DNA from 2 places in the Blastococcus sp. SYSU DS0539 genome. Region 1 is predicted to be linked to the other one. Evidence: riboswitches for the same ligand, from Rfam matches in the RefSeq annotation. Region 1 holds a riboswitch; the other holds the start of a gene.
What was found. Region 1 has a riboswitch for cyclic di-AMP ahead of ACI790_RS09965 (hypothetical protein). Riboswitches for the same ligand answer to the same signal wherever they lie in the genome.

Region 1 (6,962 bases):
GTCGGCGTCGGCTGGGGCGCCTTCTGGTCCGGCGCGGAGCCCGGCTACCCGAAGGAGCAGTGGCAGGAGCTGGCTCCGCTGCTGGAGCAGGGCCGGCTGGACCCGCCCCTGGGCTCGGTCCACGGGCTGGACGACGCCGCCGAGGCCGTCGTGGAGCTCGACGAGCGCCGGGCCACCGGCAAGGTGCTGCTCCGCGTCCGCGCCTGACCGGACGGGACGTCAGACCCGGGGGTCGGTCCCGCCGTCCGTCTCGTCCTCGGGGGTGACCGTCGGGGTCGCCGGCGTACTGGTCGGCGTCTCCGGCTCCGCGGTCGGCGTCGCCGGCGCGTCGGGATCCCCGCCCTCCCCGGCCGGGGTGGTGGGCGTGCCGGTGTCCTCCGCGGGCGGGGTCGTCGGGGTGGTGGGCGTGCCGGTGTCCTCCGCGGGCGGGGTCGTCGGCGTGGTCGGCGTGCCGGTGTCCTCCGCGGGCGGGGTCGTCGGCGTGGTCGGCGTGCCGGTGTCCTCCCCGGGCGGCGTGGTCGTCGGCGTGGTCGGCGCGCCGGTGTCCTCCCCGGGCGGCGTGGTCGGGGTCCCGGTCCCCGGGGCGGCCGTGTCGTCGGCCGGGCTGCCGGGTGCGGACGTGCCGGGTGCCGGCTCCTCGGCGGCCGGCGGCTCCGTCGTCGTCGCCGCCGGCTCGGGCCGGGGTGCGGGCGCGGGCGGAGGAGCCGGGACGGGCGCCGGCGCACCGCCGTCGGCCGGTGCGGACGTCTCCGGTGCGGCGGTGGGCGCCGCGACGAGGACGACCACCTCATCCCCGGGCTCGAGCCGCGGACCGGCGGCCTCCACGCCGGTGACGGTCCCCGCGACGCCGCCCGGGGTCGGGTCCTCCTGGAGCCGCACGGTCAGGCCGAGCGCGCTCAGCTCGGCGACGACCTCCTCGACGGGCCGTCCGACGTAGTCCGCGGCGACCAGGTCGACGAGGGCGACCGGCTGCGTCGAGACGGCGTCGGTCGACCGGCCGTCCTCGGCGTCCGAGGCGCCGAGCAGAGCCGCCGCGCCCCCGCCGAGCAGGAGGAAGGCCAGCACCGGGAGGACGACCAGCAGCGCCGGCCGGCGCGCGGCAGGCCTCGCCTGCGGCGGGGCGGCGACCCGGCGGGGGCCGGTCCGCGCGTGCGCGCCGGCCCCCGCGTGGGCACCGGTCCCGGCGTGGGCACCGGTCCTCGCGTGGGCACCGGTCCCCCGGTGCGCGCCCGTGCCGTGCCGGGGACCGGCCGGGCGACCGGACGCCGCGAGCGCGACCGGCCGGGTCAGCGAGACGGTGCCCGCCGGCCGGCGCATCGTCTCCTCGACGGCGTGCAGGAAGGCGTTCCCGTCGGGCAGCCGGTCGTCGGGATCCTTGGCCAGCGCGGCGTCGATCAGGGCGCGGACGTCCTCCGGCAGCTCCGCGGGCAGCGGCTCGGGGTGCTCCTGCACCTGCTTGAGCGCGACGGTCACCGGGTTGTCACCGTCGAAGGCGGCGTGCCCGGACAAGGACTCGTAGCCGACCAGGCCCAGGGCGTAGACGTCGCTCGCCGGGCCCACGTGCTCGCCCCTGGCCTGCTCGGGCGACATGTACTGGGCGGTGCCGATCACCTGACCGGTACGGGTCAGGGGCACGCTGCCCGCCGACCACGAGATGCCGAAGTCGGTCAGCTTCACCGTGCCGTCGGAGGTGAGCAGGATGTTGGCCGGCTTGACGTCGCGGTGCACCACACCGGCCCGGTGCGCCTCGGCGAGGCCGGCCGCGGCCTGCCGGAGGAGCGAGAGGGCGGCATCGGTCTCGAGCGAGCCCTCCGCCGCCAGCCGCGCCGAGAGCGGCGGCCCGTCGACCAGCTCCATCACGAGGTAGGCGAGGTGCTCACCGGTGCGCTCGGCCGTCGATTCCCCGTAGTCCAGGACGGCGGCGATGTTGGGGTGGCTCAGGCTGGCGGCGTTCCGGGCCTCCGTGCGGAACCGGGCCACGAACACCGAGTCGTCGGCGTACTCGCTGCGCAGGATCTTGACGGCCACCGGGCGGTCGAGCAGCACGTCGCGCGCGCGCCAGACCTCGCCCATCCCACCGACGGCGATCAGGTCGCGCAGCTCGTAGCGGTCGCCGAGGATCTGCCGGCTGGTCTCGGCCGTGGTCACTCCCGGTCCCCTCGTGCTGATGCCCGCGAGGTCGTCCCCGCCGTCGTCCCGTACCTCTCGTGAGTGCCCGTTCGGGCCCGACCTGAACCCCGCTGTCGCCGGGAAGGCACACTGGACCGGTGCAGCCACCCCCCTCCCGACCGTTCCCGCAGGTCCGCGGCGTGGTCCGGCTGCTGAACACCGCCGGCGGCCGGGTGCTGTGCCTCGCCGGGGAGGTCGACGACGCCGTCGTCGACGCGTTCCTCACCCGCTACGGACGGGAACCGGTGCGGATCGACGCAGTCGACGCCGGATCGGTGACCGGCCTGTCGCCCGCGGGCCGGCAGCTGCTGGCCGACCACCTCGACGCCGCCGTGGCGCGGACGGGCTCCCCGCTGCCGCTGCTCCGGTCGCCCGCGCTGGCCGGCTCCTCGCTCTCCACGGGGCCCGACTGACCGGGCGGGCGGAGCCGGTCGGGAGGAGGGCACCGGGCTCTCGTACCGTCCGAGCATGATCGACCTCCCCCTCCACCGCGCCGGGCAGGCGCGCGACGACTTCACGCGGACCACCGCGTGAGCACCGGCACCGTCCTCGTCACCGGCGCGAGCTCCGGCCTGGGCGAGGAGATGGCCCGCCAGTTCGCGGGGCTGGGGTACGACCTGGCCCTGTGCGCCCGGCGCACGGACCGCCTCGACGACCTGGCCGCCGAGATCCGCTCGGCCACCGGCCGACGGGTGGAGACGGCGGCGCTCGACGTCACCGACGCCGCGGCGGTCCCGGCCGTCTTCGCCCGGTTCGCCGGGTCGTTCGGCACGATCGACCGGGTCGTCGTGAACGCCGGCCTCGGTAAGGGCGCCCCCCTGGGCACCGGCCGGGCCGACGTCAACCGCGAGACCGCCATGACCAACTTCGTCGGCGCGCTCGCGCAGATCGAGGCGGCCCTGGAGATCTTCCGCCGCCAGCAGCACGGGCACCTGGTGCTGATCTCGTCGATGTCGGCGCTGCGCGGCATGCGGAGGTCCATGACGACCTACGCCGCCACCAAGGCCGGCGTCGCCTCGATCGCCGAGGGGCTGCGCTCGGAGCGCATCCCCGGCCTGGACGTGTCGGTCGTCCACCCCGGCTACATCCGCTCGGAGATGAACCAGCACGTGCAGCAGCGGACCCGGTTCATGGTCGACACCCCGACCGGCGTGCGCGCCATGGTCGCGGCGATCGAGGCCCGGCGGCGGAGCGCCTACGTGCCTGCCTGGCCCTGGGTGCCGATCGGCCTGGCCATGCGGGTGCTGCCACTCTCGGTCGTCCGGAGGCTGACCTGACGACGTCCGGGACCCACCCGGCCCCGGGCCCGACGGGGCCCGGGGCACCGGCGGTCAGCCCTGGTAGTTGACGTGCACGTGGTCGTAGTGGTTGGCCGTGGCGCTCCCGCGGTTCTCCATCGCCTGCCAGGAGCCACCCGGTGACGACAGCATCCGCTGCTGCCAGATCAGGTAGTCCACGCCGAGCTCGGCCCAGTGCGCCCGGTGGTAGGCGACGATCGCGTCCCCGAGTGCCGCGTTGGACATGACCATGTAGTCGAGCGCCAGGCCGGACGGGTGGCCACCCGGGTCGGCCGCGCTGGGGCGGGTACCGCCGAGGGTGATGCCGGCCGCGCCGGGCACGTTGCTGACCACGGCGTCGGCCGCGGCCTGCACCTGCGGGCGGTGGCTCCCGGCGGTGTTGCTGATGCGCGCGACCGCCGAGCCGGCCACCGAGGCGGCGGCAGAGGCGGCGGCCGGGGCCTGCTGGCGCGGGCTCGCGGCCGCGGGGGCTGCGGGCGCGGCGGCGGCTGCCGCGGCGGCGGCGGCGGCGGCGGCGGCTGCCGCGGCCTCCTCCTCCGCCTTGGCCTTCGCCTCGGCCTCGGCGCGGGCGGCGGCCTCCGCCTCGGCCTGCTGCCGGTCGAGCTCGGCCTGGTCGGCGGCGGCCTGGGCCTGCTGGGCCGCGGCCTGCTCGGCGTCGCGGGTGCTGCGGCTGGCGGCGAGGTCCTGCAGCGGCGCCAGGTCTTCGGTCACGTCGATCGGACCGGACTGGGCGCTGAGCCCCAGTTCCTGGGCGACGCTGACCGACTGCGGCGGATCGGCCTCGGCCTGCGCGGCCGGGTTCACACCGACGAGGGCGTTGACCAGAACCGCGCCGGCGGCGGCGACGCCCAGGTACAGGGCGGGGCGGCGGACGGCCGTGGGCGGCCGGCGGCGGCCGGAGGTGGTGGTGCGGGGGTTCATGGGTGGCGGTGCTCCGAGGGGGTCACGCGGCCGGCCGGAGAGCGGGCCGCGACGGGATGCGGGCAGCAGGGCGCGGGCGTCGGGCCGGCCGGACGGACCACCGGGAGACGGCGAGGAGCCGGTCGAGCGGGAAGTGCTCGGAGGTGGGGGCCGGCAGGCCGGACGCCGGGTGCGCGGACGATCAGGTCCGCGGGCCGACCCGGATGCGGCGGTGCCGGGTGGCGCCAGGACGTGCGGCGGTGCAAGGGCGCGCCATGCGGCGGCTCTCCGTTTCTTCCGTTGCCGCCTACCGGGTTAGCTGACGGATTCGGGCGTGGAAGTCGCCCTACCCGCGCCGCGACGTGCTCGGCGCGCGATTCACCCCAGTGCTGCGGTGGGTCCCCGGCTCACCCGCGGCACGATGGCAGCGGGCGACTCGGCGGCGTCCGACCGAACTCCCCGGATGGGGACGTGGCGACCGGGCGGACCTGGCCACGGTAGCCGCCGTTATGCATACGTGACAAACGGCTGCGGGTTATTTCCCGTGCGTGAGGTGTGTCGCAGACCGGCCGCCGGCCCGTCGGCGGTGTAGCGGCCGTGCCGGGTCAGCCGGCGTCCGCCCACGACCGGACGACGGCGACGTCGAGCGGGAAGTCGACCGGAAAGGTGCCGAACAGCAGGCGCCCGGCGGTCGACGCCGCGGCCCGCACCGCCTCCACCACGTCGTCGGCGAGCTCCTCGGGGGCGTGGACGACGGCCTCGTCGTGCAGGAAGAACGCCAGGTGTGGCCGCCTCTCCAGCGGACCGTCGCCGCCCAGCCGCCACAGCCGGTTGCGCAGGTCGGCCAGCCAGCACAGCGCCCACTCCGCGCCGGTGCCCTGGACCACGAAGTTGCGGGTGAACCGACCCCAGGCGCGGCGGGCCCGGTCGCGCTCCTCCCGCGAGCCCGGCTGCTCCGCGGGCTCGCCGAGGTCCACCGCGCGCTGCGCCCACGCCCCGCTGGGCGGCGGCGATCCCCTGCCCAGCAGGGTGTGCACCACCTCGCCCCGCTCCCCCGCCCGGGCGGCTTCCTCGACCAGCCCGATGGCGCGCGGGTAGCGGCGGGCCAGCCGGGGCATCATCCGGCCGCTCTCGCCGCGGGTGCCGCCGTACATCGCCCCCAGGATGCCGAGCTTGGCCTCCGCCCGGGTGGCCACCGCCCCGCCGGCGACCATGCCCTCGTAGAGGTCTGTGGCGCGGGCCGCCTCGGCCATCGCGGTGTCGGCGCTCATCCCGGCGAGCACCCGGGGCTCCAGCTGGGCCACGTCCGCGACGACGAACCGCCAGCCGTCGTCCGCCACCGCCGCCGGGCGGATGACCGTGGGCACCGACAGCGCGCCCCCGCCGTTCGACGCCCACCGCCCGGTGACGACCCCGCCGGGCAGGAAGGATGAGCGGAACCGCCCCGCCCGGGCCCAGGTCTCCAGCCAGCTCCAGCCGTTGGCGGTGAGCAGTCGCATCAGCTTCTTGTACTCGAGCAGGAACGGGACGGCCGCGTGGTCCACCTGCTCCAGGGTCCACGAGCGGGTGTCGGCCACCGGGAGACCGGCCCGCTGGAGCGCCCGCAGCAGCTCGGCGGGCGAGTCGGGGTTGAGCCCGGGGGCGCCCAGCGCCGCGCGGATCTCCACCAGCAGCCGCTCGAGCACCGCCGGGCGCCCACCGGCCACCGGGCGCGGCCCGAGCAGCCCGGTCAGCAGGCGCTCGTGCACGTCGGCCCGCCAGGGGAGACCGGTGTGCGTCATCTCGGCGGCCACCAGGGCACCGGAGGACTCCGCGGCCAGCAGCAGCGCGAGCCGGTTCCGCTGCGGCGAGGCGGCCAGGGCCGCCTGCTGCCGCCGGTGCTCCGCCGCTGGGTCGAGCAGGTCGGCCGGGTCGGCGGGCGGGAAGAGCGCCGGGTCGGCCGCGGCGACCGGCTGCAGCGCGTCCCAGCCGGCGGTGTCCGGACCGGCGAGCAGCTCCTGGTCGGCGAACGGGGTCCGCCGCAGGATGGCGTGGGTCAGCCGCAGGTCGGTGCAGCGCTCCACCCGCACCCCGGCCGCCAGGAGCGCCGGGTACCAGCGCGTGGTGTCGTCCCACACCCAGCGGACGGGCTCGGCTGCGGCCTCCCGCTCCCCGACCAGCGCGGGGAGGTCGTCGGCCGCGACGCGGGTGACCGCCGCCGTCGCCCCGTCGGCGGCGAGCGCCGCGGCCTCCACCGCGGACCCGCGGCGCCGGAGCGCGACCAGCTGCACCCCCGCAGTCTGGCCGACGTCACCGACGCCGCCCGGGAACGGGCCCTAGCCGAGCAGCCGGCGCAGGCAGCGGGCCGGCGCGGTGAGGACGGCCCGGGCGACGTGCACTCCCAGCCGGAGGAGATCGGCGTAGTCGGGCGGCCGCACGGGCGCCGGGCCGGCCGGTGCGGCGGGCGCCGGCCGTGCGGACGGCGGGCGGCTCGGCGACGGCCGGGGCGACCCTGTCCCCGGGGACGGCACCTCCGGAGACCCGGTCTCCGGGGCCGGTGCGTCCGGCAGCAGGAGGTCGACCGCCGACCGCCGGCGCGGGCCGCGCAGCGAGTCG
Region 2 (6,962 bases), on a different contig from region 1:
GGCCGTCCCGCACCCCCCGACCGGGGGGTGCCGGGCCCCGCGGTCGCCCCGCCACTTGGCTTCTGCGGGGTGCGCGGGACAACATTCGTGCCGGTGGAGCCGCCCGCACCGCCGCCGGCCCGGATCGGGGAAGGGAACACGATGCTCGCGCGCACCTGGTCGCGGCTCGCCGCCGCGGCGCGGCGCGGGACGGTGGTGGCCGTCCTCGCGGCCTGCGCGGTGCTGCTGCTGCCCGCGGGGCCGGTGGCCGCCGCGCCCAGCGACCAGCCGGGCGGCACCTCGGGCGTGCTGGACAGCCGTGACCTGGACCGGCTGCAGCGGCGCGCCGCCGAGGTCCAGCAGGACCTCCGGGCACGGCAGGACGACGTCGTCGCCGCCCGCGCGGCGCTCGCCGAGGCGCAGGTGGGGGTGGAGGAGGCGCAGGCGGTGCTCGCCGACGCCCAGGGCGTGCTGGCCGGCTTCCAGCGCGAGGTGGCCGGCTACGCCTCGGCCGTCTACCGGGACGGCGGCGGGCTCACCCCGCTGACCCTCCTGCTCAGCGCGGGCGATCCCGGTGAAGTGCTCTCCGCCATGGGGTTCCTCGCCGCCGTCGACGCGCACGCCGCCGAGATCATCGGGATCGCGGAGGGGCACCGGCGGGACGCCCTGGACCGGCAGCAGCGGGCCCGGGCCGCGCTCGAGCAGGCGCAGGCGCGGGCCGACGAGGTCAGCGCCCGGGTCGCCGAGCTTGAGGCGTCCGCGGACGCGGTCACCGCGGAGCTCGACGAGGCGCTGCAGGTCGTCGATCGCCAGCTGGCCCGGCTGCAGCGCGAGCAGGTGGAGGTCAACGAGCAGACGGCGGCCAGCTGGCGGGCCTACGTGGACCAGCTGCGCGCCGCGGGCGTCGACGGCCTGCCGGCCGCCGCGCTGCGCGACCCGGCGCGCGGCCTGCCGGACCGCCTGGCGCCCGTGGGGGCCACCGGGGGTGGTGCCCAGCGCGGGGTGGCGCAGCTGCCCGGGCAGCCGACCTCGCTGCTGGTGCTGCCCGCCGAGACGCTGGCGGCGGTGAGCGCGGCGATGGAGGCGCTGGGCCGGCCGTACGCCCCGGGGACGGCGGGGCCCGACTCCTGGGACTGCGGCACCCTCGTGCAGGCGGCGTACCAGGGGGCCGGCGTCCCGCTGCCGGCGACGCAGGGCGAGCTGTTCGCGACCACCACCCCCGTGGCCGCCGCCGACGTGCTCCCCGGAGACCTCGTCTTCCTCGGCTCCGGCGAGGCCGGGCTCGGACACGTGGGGATCGCCCTGGACCCGCGGACGATGCTCGCCGCCGACGCCCGGGCCGGCGCCGTCGTGGTGCGGACCCTGCCGGCCGACCAGGTGCTGGCCGTCGGCCGGCCGAGCCTGGGCCGGCGGCCCGCCGTCCCCGTCCCCGGGCCGGCCGCGGGCGCCCTGCGGACCGAGTGCGGCAACACCGTCTACCCGCCGAGCTACGACGGCGGCCGGGCCTGGGGCGGGTACCCCAACGGGCTCATCCCGCCCAGCGCGATGTGCCCGCTGGGCGTCGGCGGGCACTCGCTGCGCTGCGACGCGGCGGCGGCGTACCGGGCCATGGCCACCGCCTTCACGTCCGCGTTCGGGGTTCCGCTCTGCCTCACCGACTCCTACCGCAGCTACGCCGGCCAGGTGCGGCTGTACGGGGAGAAGCCGGCCCTCGCCGCGATCCCCGGCACGAGCAACCACGGCTGGGGTCTCGCCGTGGACCTGTGCGGCGGCGTCCAGACCTTCGGCACGCCGCAGTACGCCTGGATGGTGGCAAACGCCGGCCGGTTCGGCTTCCTGCACCCCACCTGGGCCGATCCCGGGAACGGGCGCGAGGAGCCCTGGCACTGGGAGTACGCGGGCACCTGAGCCCCCCGGGCGCGCGCCGGACGGCGGCGCGGCGGAAATGTCGGTGTCTCCTCCTACCGTGCGGAACGACTCACGGAGGAGAAGAAGCGATGCTCATCGACTGCGACACCTGCACCGTCCGGGGGACCGGCTGCGCCGACTGCGTGGTGACCGTCCTGCTCGGCGCCCCACCGGGATGGCAGGGGACCGACCCGGTGGTGGTCCCGATGACCGGCCGCGCCCGGGGCGGGTCGGCGGCGGCCGCGGAGGACGTCGTGGTGCCGCCGCCAGGCGTGGTGGTGGAGTTCGACGACGTCGAGCGCCGGGCCGTGCGGGCGCTGGCCGACGGTGGCCTGGTGCCACCCCTGCGGCATCCGGACGGCTCCGACGGGCACGGCGGCGAGGGGTCCGGACGGCGCACGGGCTGATCGATCCGTGCCCGTCGGGGTGGCCCGGCGTTCACCCGACCGGGTGAATGCGCAGGTAGGCGCGCCGTGCCGGGCGGGACGCCCGCCACACACGTGTCAGCTGTTGCCGTTTGTCACAGGCGCATCACGGTCGTTATGGTCGTCGCCGTTCGGCCGGGTGGTCGTCATCCGTCGATGGATGGCCTCGACCGGACACCGCCTAATCACCGCGCGGCGTGCAGCACCGGCGCCCGGGGTGTACCGGGGACCCACCGCACTTCTGGGGTGAGTTCTCCCGCGGCCGGTTCGCCGGCCCGTGGGGGATAGGGCCAGTCTTCCCAGCCCGAACCCGTCAGCTAACTCGGTCGGCGGTTGCAGTGGAAGAAACGGAGAGCCGCCGCACGTGGCGACCCCTCACGCACTACTGACGCACGCCCCCGAACAGCTTCTCGCCGCCGGCCGGCGCAGCTCGTCGAGCGCCCGCCGCTTCGGCCCCCTCCGCTCCGGCCTGCTGGTCGGCGCCGCCGCCGCCCTGACCGTCACCGTCCTCCCCGGCGCCGCGAGCGCCGTCCCCGGCACGGCCGACGAGGTCGCGGCCGAGGTGGCCCGGGCCAGCCATGAGCTCGAGGTCGCCTCCGAGGAGCTGAACGAGGCGCGGGTCGCCCTGGACCGCCACCGGGACGACGCCGAGGCGGCGACCGAGGCGGCCGCAGCGGCCCAGGTCCGGCTCGACGCCCTCGACGGCCAGATCCGCCGGCTCGCCCGCAGCGCCTACACCGGCAGGGGCATGTCGCAGCTCGACATCCTGCTGTCCAGCGACTCCGCTGACCAGCTGGTGTCCCAGCTCGGCACCCTCGACGCGATCGCCGGGCACACCAACGCGGTGCTCTCCGAGGCGTCGCTGGCGTCCGAGGACGCGGAGGAGTCCCGGGACGCCGCCGCAGCGTCCGCCGCCGACGCCCAGCGCGTGGTGGACGAGATCGCCGCGAAGCAGGAGGACCTCGAGTCGAGGATCGCCGACTACCAGCGGCGGTACGACGCGCTCACCGCGCCGCAGCAGGCCGAGGTGGCCCGGGCCCACGGCGGCGACAGCCTGCCGGCGCCGGCGCCCAGCGGCGTCATCGCTCCCAGCGCCGCCGCCCAGGTGGCCGTGAACACGGCCCTGGCCCAGCTCGGCGATCCCTACGTCTGGGGTGCCGGTGGGCCGAACGCCTTCGACTGCTCGGGGCTGACGTCCTACGCCTACGCCGCCGCGGGCGTGACCCTGCCGCACTCCAGCAGGTCGCAGTCCCAGATGGGCAAGGCCGTCTCCCGCAGCGAGCTGCAGCCCGGCGACCTGGTGTTCTTCTACAGCCCGGTCAGCCACGTGGGCATGTACATCGGCAACGGCCAGATGGTGCACGCCTCCACCTCCGGCCAGCCGGTGAAGGTGGCCGGCGTGGATTCGATGGGCGGCTACAACGGCGCCCGGCGGATCGCCGGCTGACGGCATCCGTGCCACGAGGGCCGGCGACCTCTTCGGAGGTCGCCGGCCCTCGCCGTCTCCCGGGCGAGCGGGACGGCGCACCTAGGATCGGCCGGGTGAACCGGGGAGGGCGGCCAGACGCTCGGGCCGCGCTGGTCACGGCGGTCGTGCTCGGGATCGCCCTCGCCGTCGCCATCGCCGTCCGCACGCCGTGGGACGTGCTGCCCGAGCCGCCCGGCGGCTACACGGCTCCCGACCCCTCCGCGGGGCTGCCTCCCGCGCAGCTGGACCGGGCGGAGGCGTTCGCGGCCGCGCTCCGCCCCGCCTCGCTGCTCTCCCTGGCGCTGAGCCTGGCCGTCTCGGCGGCCCTCGGCCTGACCCGGCTCGGCGGGCGGCTGGTGCGTGCCGTGGCCGCACCGTTCGGCGGCCGGTGGTTCGTCCAGGTGTTGGTGGGGGTGCCGGCCCTCGTGGTCGTCGGTCGCCTGGTGACCCTCCCGGTGTCCGCCTACGCCGAGACCGTCCGGCACCGGTACGGCCTCTCCACCCGCGGGTGGGGGCTCTGGCTGCGCGACGTCGCCGTCTCGGTGGCCATCAGCGCGGCGATCAGCGCCGCGGTCGTCCTCGCCGTCCTGTGGCTGGTCCGCCGGGCCCCGCGCACCTGGTGGGCCTGGGCAGGGGGGGCGGCGGCCGCGCTGGTCGTCGTCGGCTCGTTCCTCTACCCGGTCGTCATCGAGCCGGCGTTCAACACCTTCACGCCGCTTCCGGCTGGCGAGCTGCGCACCGAGCTGCTCGCGCTGGCCGAGGAGAACGGCACCCCGGTGCAGGACGTCCTGGTCTCCGACGCCTCGCGCCGGACCACGGCCCTGAACGCCTACGTCTCCGGCTTCGGGTCGACCCGGCGGATCGTCCTGTACGACACGGTGCTCGCCGAGCTGCCGGACGCGGAGATCGAGTCGATCGTCGCCCACGAGCTCGGGCACGTGGCCACCGACGACGTGCTCACCGGCACGCTCATGGGCGCCCTCGGTGCCGGGGCGGCCACCGCGCTGGCCGGATGGCTGCTGACGTCGACGCGCCTGGTGCGGCGCGCGGGCGCGGACTCACCCGGCGATCCGCGCGTCGTGCCGCTGCTGCTCTTCCTGGTGGCGGTCGGCGGGCTGATCGCCACCCCGGTGCAGAACCTGGTGTCCCGGCAGATCGAGGAACGGGCCGATCTCCGCGCCCTGGACCTCACCCGGGACCCGGAGGCCTTCATCGGCATGCAGCAACGGCTGGCGACGTCGAACCTCGCCGACCCCGATCCGCCGGCCGCCTGGCACTGGTTCTTCGGCAGCCACCCGACCGCGGCCGAGCGCATCGCCATGGCCGAGGACTGGCTGCTCCTGGAGGGACCATGACCCGCACGCTGGTCGTCACGAACGACTTCCCGCCCCGGCAGGGTGGCATCCAGACGTTCGTCGCGGCGCTGCTCGCCCGCCGTCCGCCGGACTCGCTGGTCGTGCTGGCGTCGGACTCGCCCGGCTCGGCCGAGCACGACCTTGCGCTGCCGTACCCCGTGGTGCGCCGCCCGACGGGAATGCTGCTGCCGACGCGGGCCACCGCCCGGGCGGCCGTCGAACTCGTCGACCGGTTCGGTTGCGACACCGCGTTCTTCGGTGCGGCCGCACCGCTGGGCCTGCTGGCCCCCACCCTGCGCGCGGCGGGCGTGCGGCACCTCGTCGGCGCCACCCACGGGCACGAGACGGGCTGGGTCGCCCTGCCGGGGAGCCGCCAGGTGATGCAGCGGATCGCCGCGGGCCTCGACGTGGTCACCTACATCAGCGAGTACACCCGGGACCGGCTCGCGCCGGCGCTCGGCAGCCGCGCCCGGCTGGCCCAGCTCTCCCCGGGTGTGGACGTCGACCGGTTCACCCCGGAGGCCGACGGGGCAGCGGTGCGCGACCGGTACGGGCTGGGCGAGGCGCCGGTGGTGGTCTGCGTCTCCCGGCTGGTCCCGCGCAAGGGCCAGGACGTGCTCGTGGCGGCCTGGCCGCAGGTCCTCGCCCGGCACCCCGGCGCCCGGTTGCTGCTGGTCGGCGGCGGCCCGGCCGAGGCATCCCTCCGCCGCGCCGTGGCCCGGGCGGGGCTCCAGGACTCGGTGGTCCTCACCGGCCCCGTCGGGCACGGGCAGCTGCCCGCGCACTACGCGGCGGGCGACGTCTTCGCGATGCCCTGCCGCACCCGTCGCGGCGGGCTGGACGTCGAGGGGCTCGGGATGGTGTTCCTCGAGGCGGCGGCCTGCGCCCGGCCCGTGGTCGCCGGGACCTCCGGTGGGGCGCCGGAGGCGGTGCAGGAGGGCGTCACCGGCCACGTCGTCGACCCGCGCTCACCCGCTGCCGTGGCGGCCGCCCTGAACGGCCTGCTGGACGATCCGGACCGGGCCCGCGCCCTGGGGTCCGCCGGCCGGGCCTGGGTCGAGCAGCGGTGGTCGTGGTCGACCATCGCGGCCGACTTCGCCCACCTGCTCGAGCCCTGAACGCACCGGGCCCCGTCCCACCGGTGGTGGGACGGGGCCCGGTCGGGCGGCGGGCTCAGCGGGTGTAGAGCGCGTCCACCTCGGAGCCGAACTGCTTCATGACGACGTTCCGCTTCAGCTTGAGGCTCGGGGTCAGCATCCCGTTGTCCTCGGTGAAGTCGGTGTCCAGCACGGTGAACTTCTTGATCGCCTCGGCCTGCGACACCGCCTTGTTGGCGTCCTTGACCGCGGCGTCGAGCTCGGCCTGCAGGTCGGCGTCCTCCCGCACCTGCGCGACCGTGAGGTCGGCCGGCTTGCCCTTGGACTCCAGCCACTGCGGCAGGGCTTCCTCGTCGAGGGTGATCAGTGCGGCGATGAACGGCCGCGCGTCGCCGACGACGATGCACTGGCTGACCAGGCGGTGCGCCCGCAGCCGGTCCTCGAGCACCGCCGGGGCGACGTTCTTGCCGCCCGCGGTCACCAGGATCTCCTTCTTGCGACCGGTGATCTTGATGAAGCCGTCGTCGTCGATCTCGCCGATGTCGCCGGTGTGGAACCAGCCGTCGGCGTCGATCGCCTCCCGGGTGGCCTGCTCGTTCTTCCAGTAGCCGCGCATGACCACGCCGCCGCGCAGCAGGATCTCGCCGTCCTCGGCGATCGCGGCGGAGACGCCCGGCAGCGGCCGGCCGACGGTGCCGATGCGGAAGGCGTCCTCGTGGTTGACGGAGGC

Region 2: another riboswitch for cyclic di-AMP. It lies ahead of ACI790_RS12040 (NlpC/P60 family protein); the one in region 1 lies ahead of ACI790_RS09965 (hypothetical protein).

Annotation. Positions count from the first base shown of each region.
Region 1 is NZ_JBJHAF010000006.1:168,073-175,034, forward strand. Features, by position in the region: gene ACI790_RS09945 (NADPH:quinone oxidoreductase family protein) at 1-207, shown strand, start outside; gene ACI790_RS09950 (serine/threonine-protein kinase) at 220-2,148, opposite strand; gene ACI790_RS09955 (hypothetical protein) at 2,268-2,582, shown strand; gene ACI790_RS09960 (SDR family oxidoreductase) at 2,700-3,446, shown strand; gene ACI790_RS09965 (hypothetical protein) at 3,501-4,388, opposite strand; cyclic di-AMP (ydaO/yuaA leader) riboswitch at 4,657-4,804, opposite strand; gene ACI790_RS09970 (bifunctional 3'-5' exonuclease/DNA polymerase) at 4,973-6,637, opposite strand; gene ACI790_RS09975 (DNA-directed RNA polymerase subunit alpha C-terminal domain-containing protein) at 6,683-6,962, opposite strand, start outside.
Region 2 is NZ_JBJHAF010000008.1:146,100-153,061, forward strand. Features, by position in the region: gene ACI790_RS12030 (D-alanyl-D-alanine carboxypeptidase family protein) at 142-1,887, shown strand; gene ACI790_RS12035 (hypothetical protein) at 1,977-2,294, shown strand; cyclic di-AMP (ydaO/yuaA leader) riboswitch at 2,481-2,659, shown strand; gene ACI790_RS12040 (NlpC/P60 family protein) at 2,677-3,759, shown strand; gene ACI790_RS12045 (M48 family metallopeptidase) at 3,855-5,135, shown strand; gene ACI790_RS12050 (glycosyltransferase family 4 protein) at 5,132-6,253, shown strand; gene ACI790_RS12055 (AMP-dependent synthetase/ligase) at 6,309-6,962, opposite strand, start outside.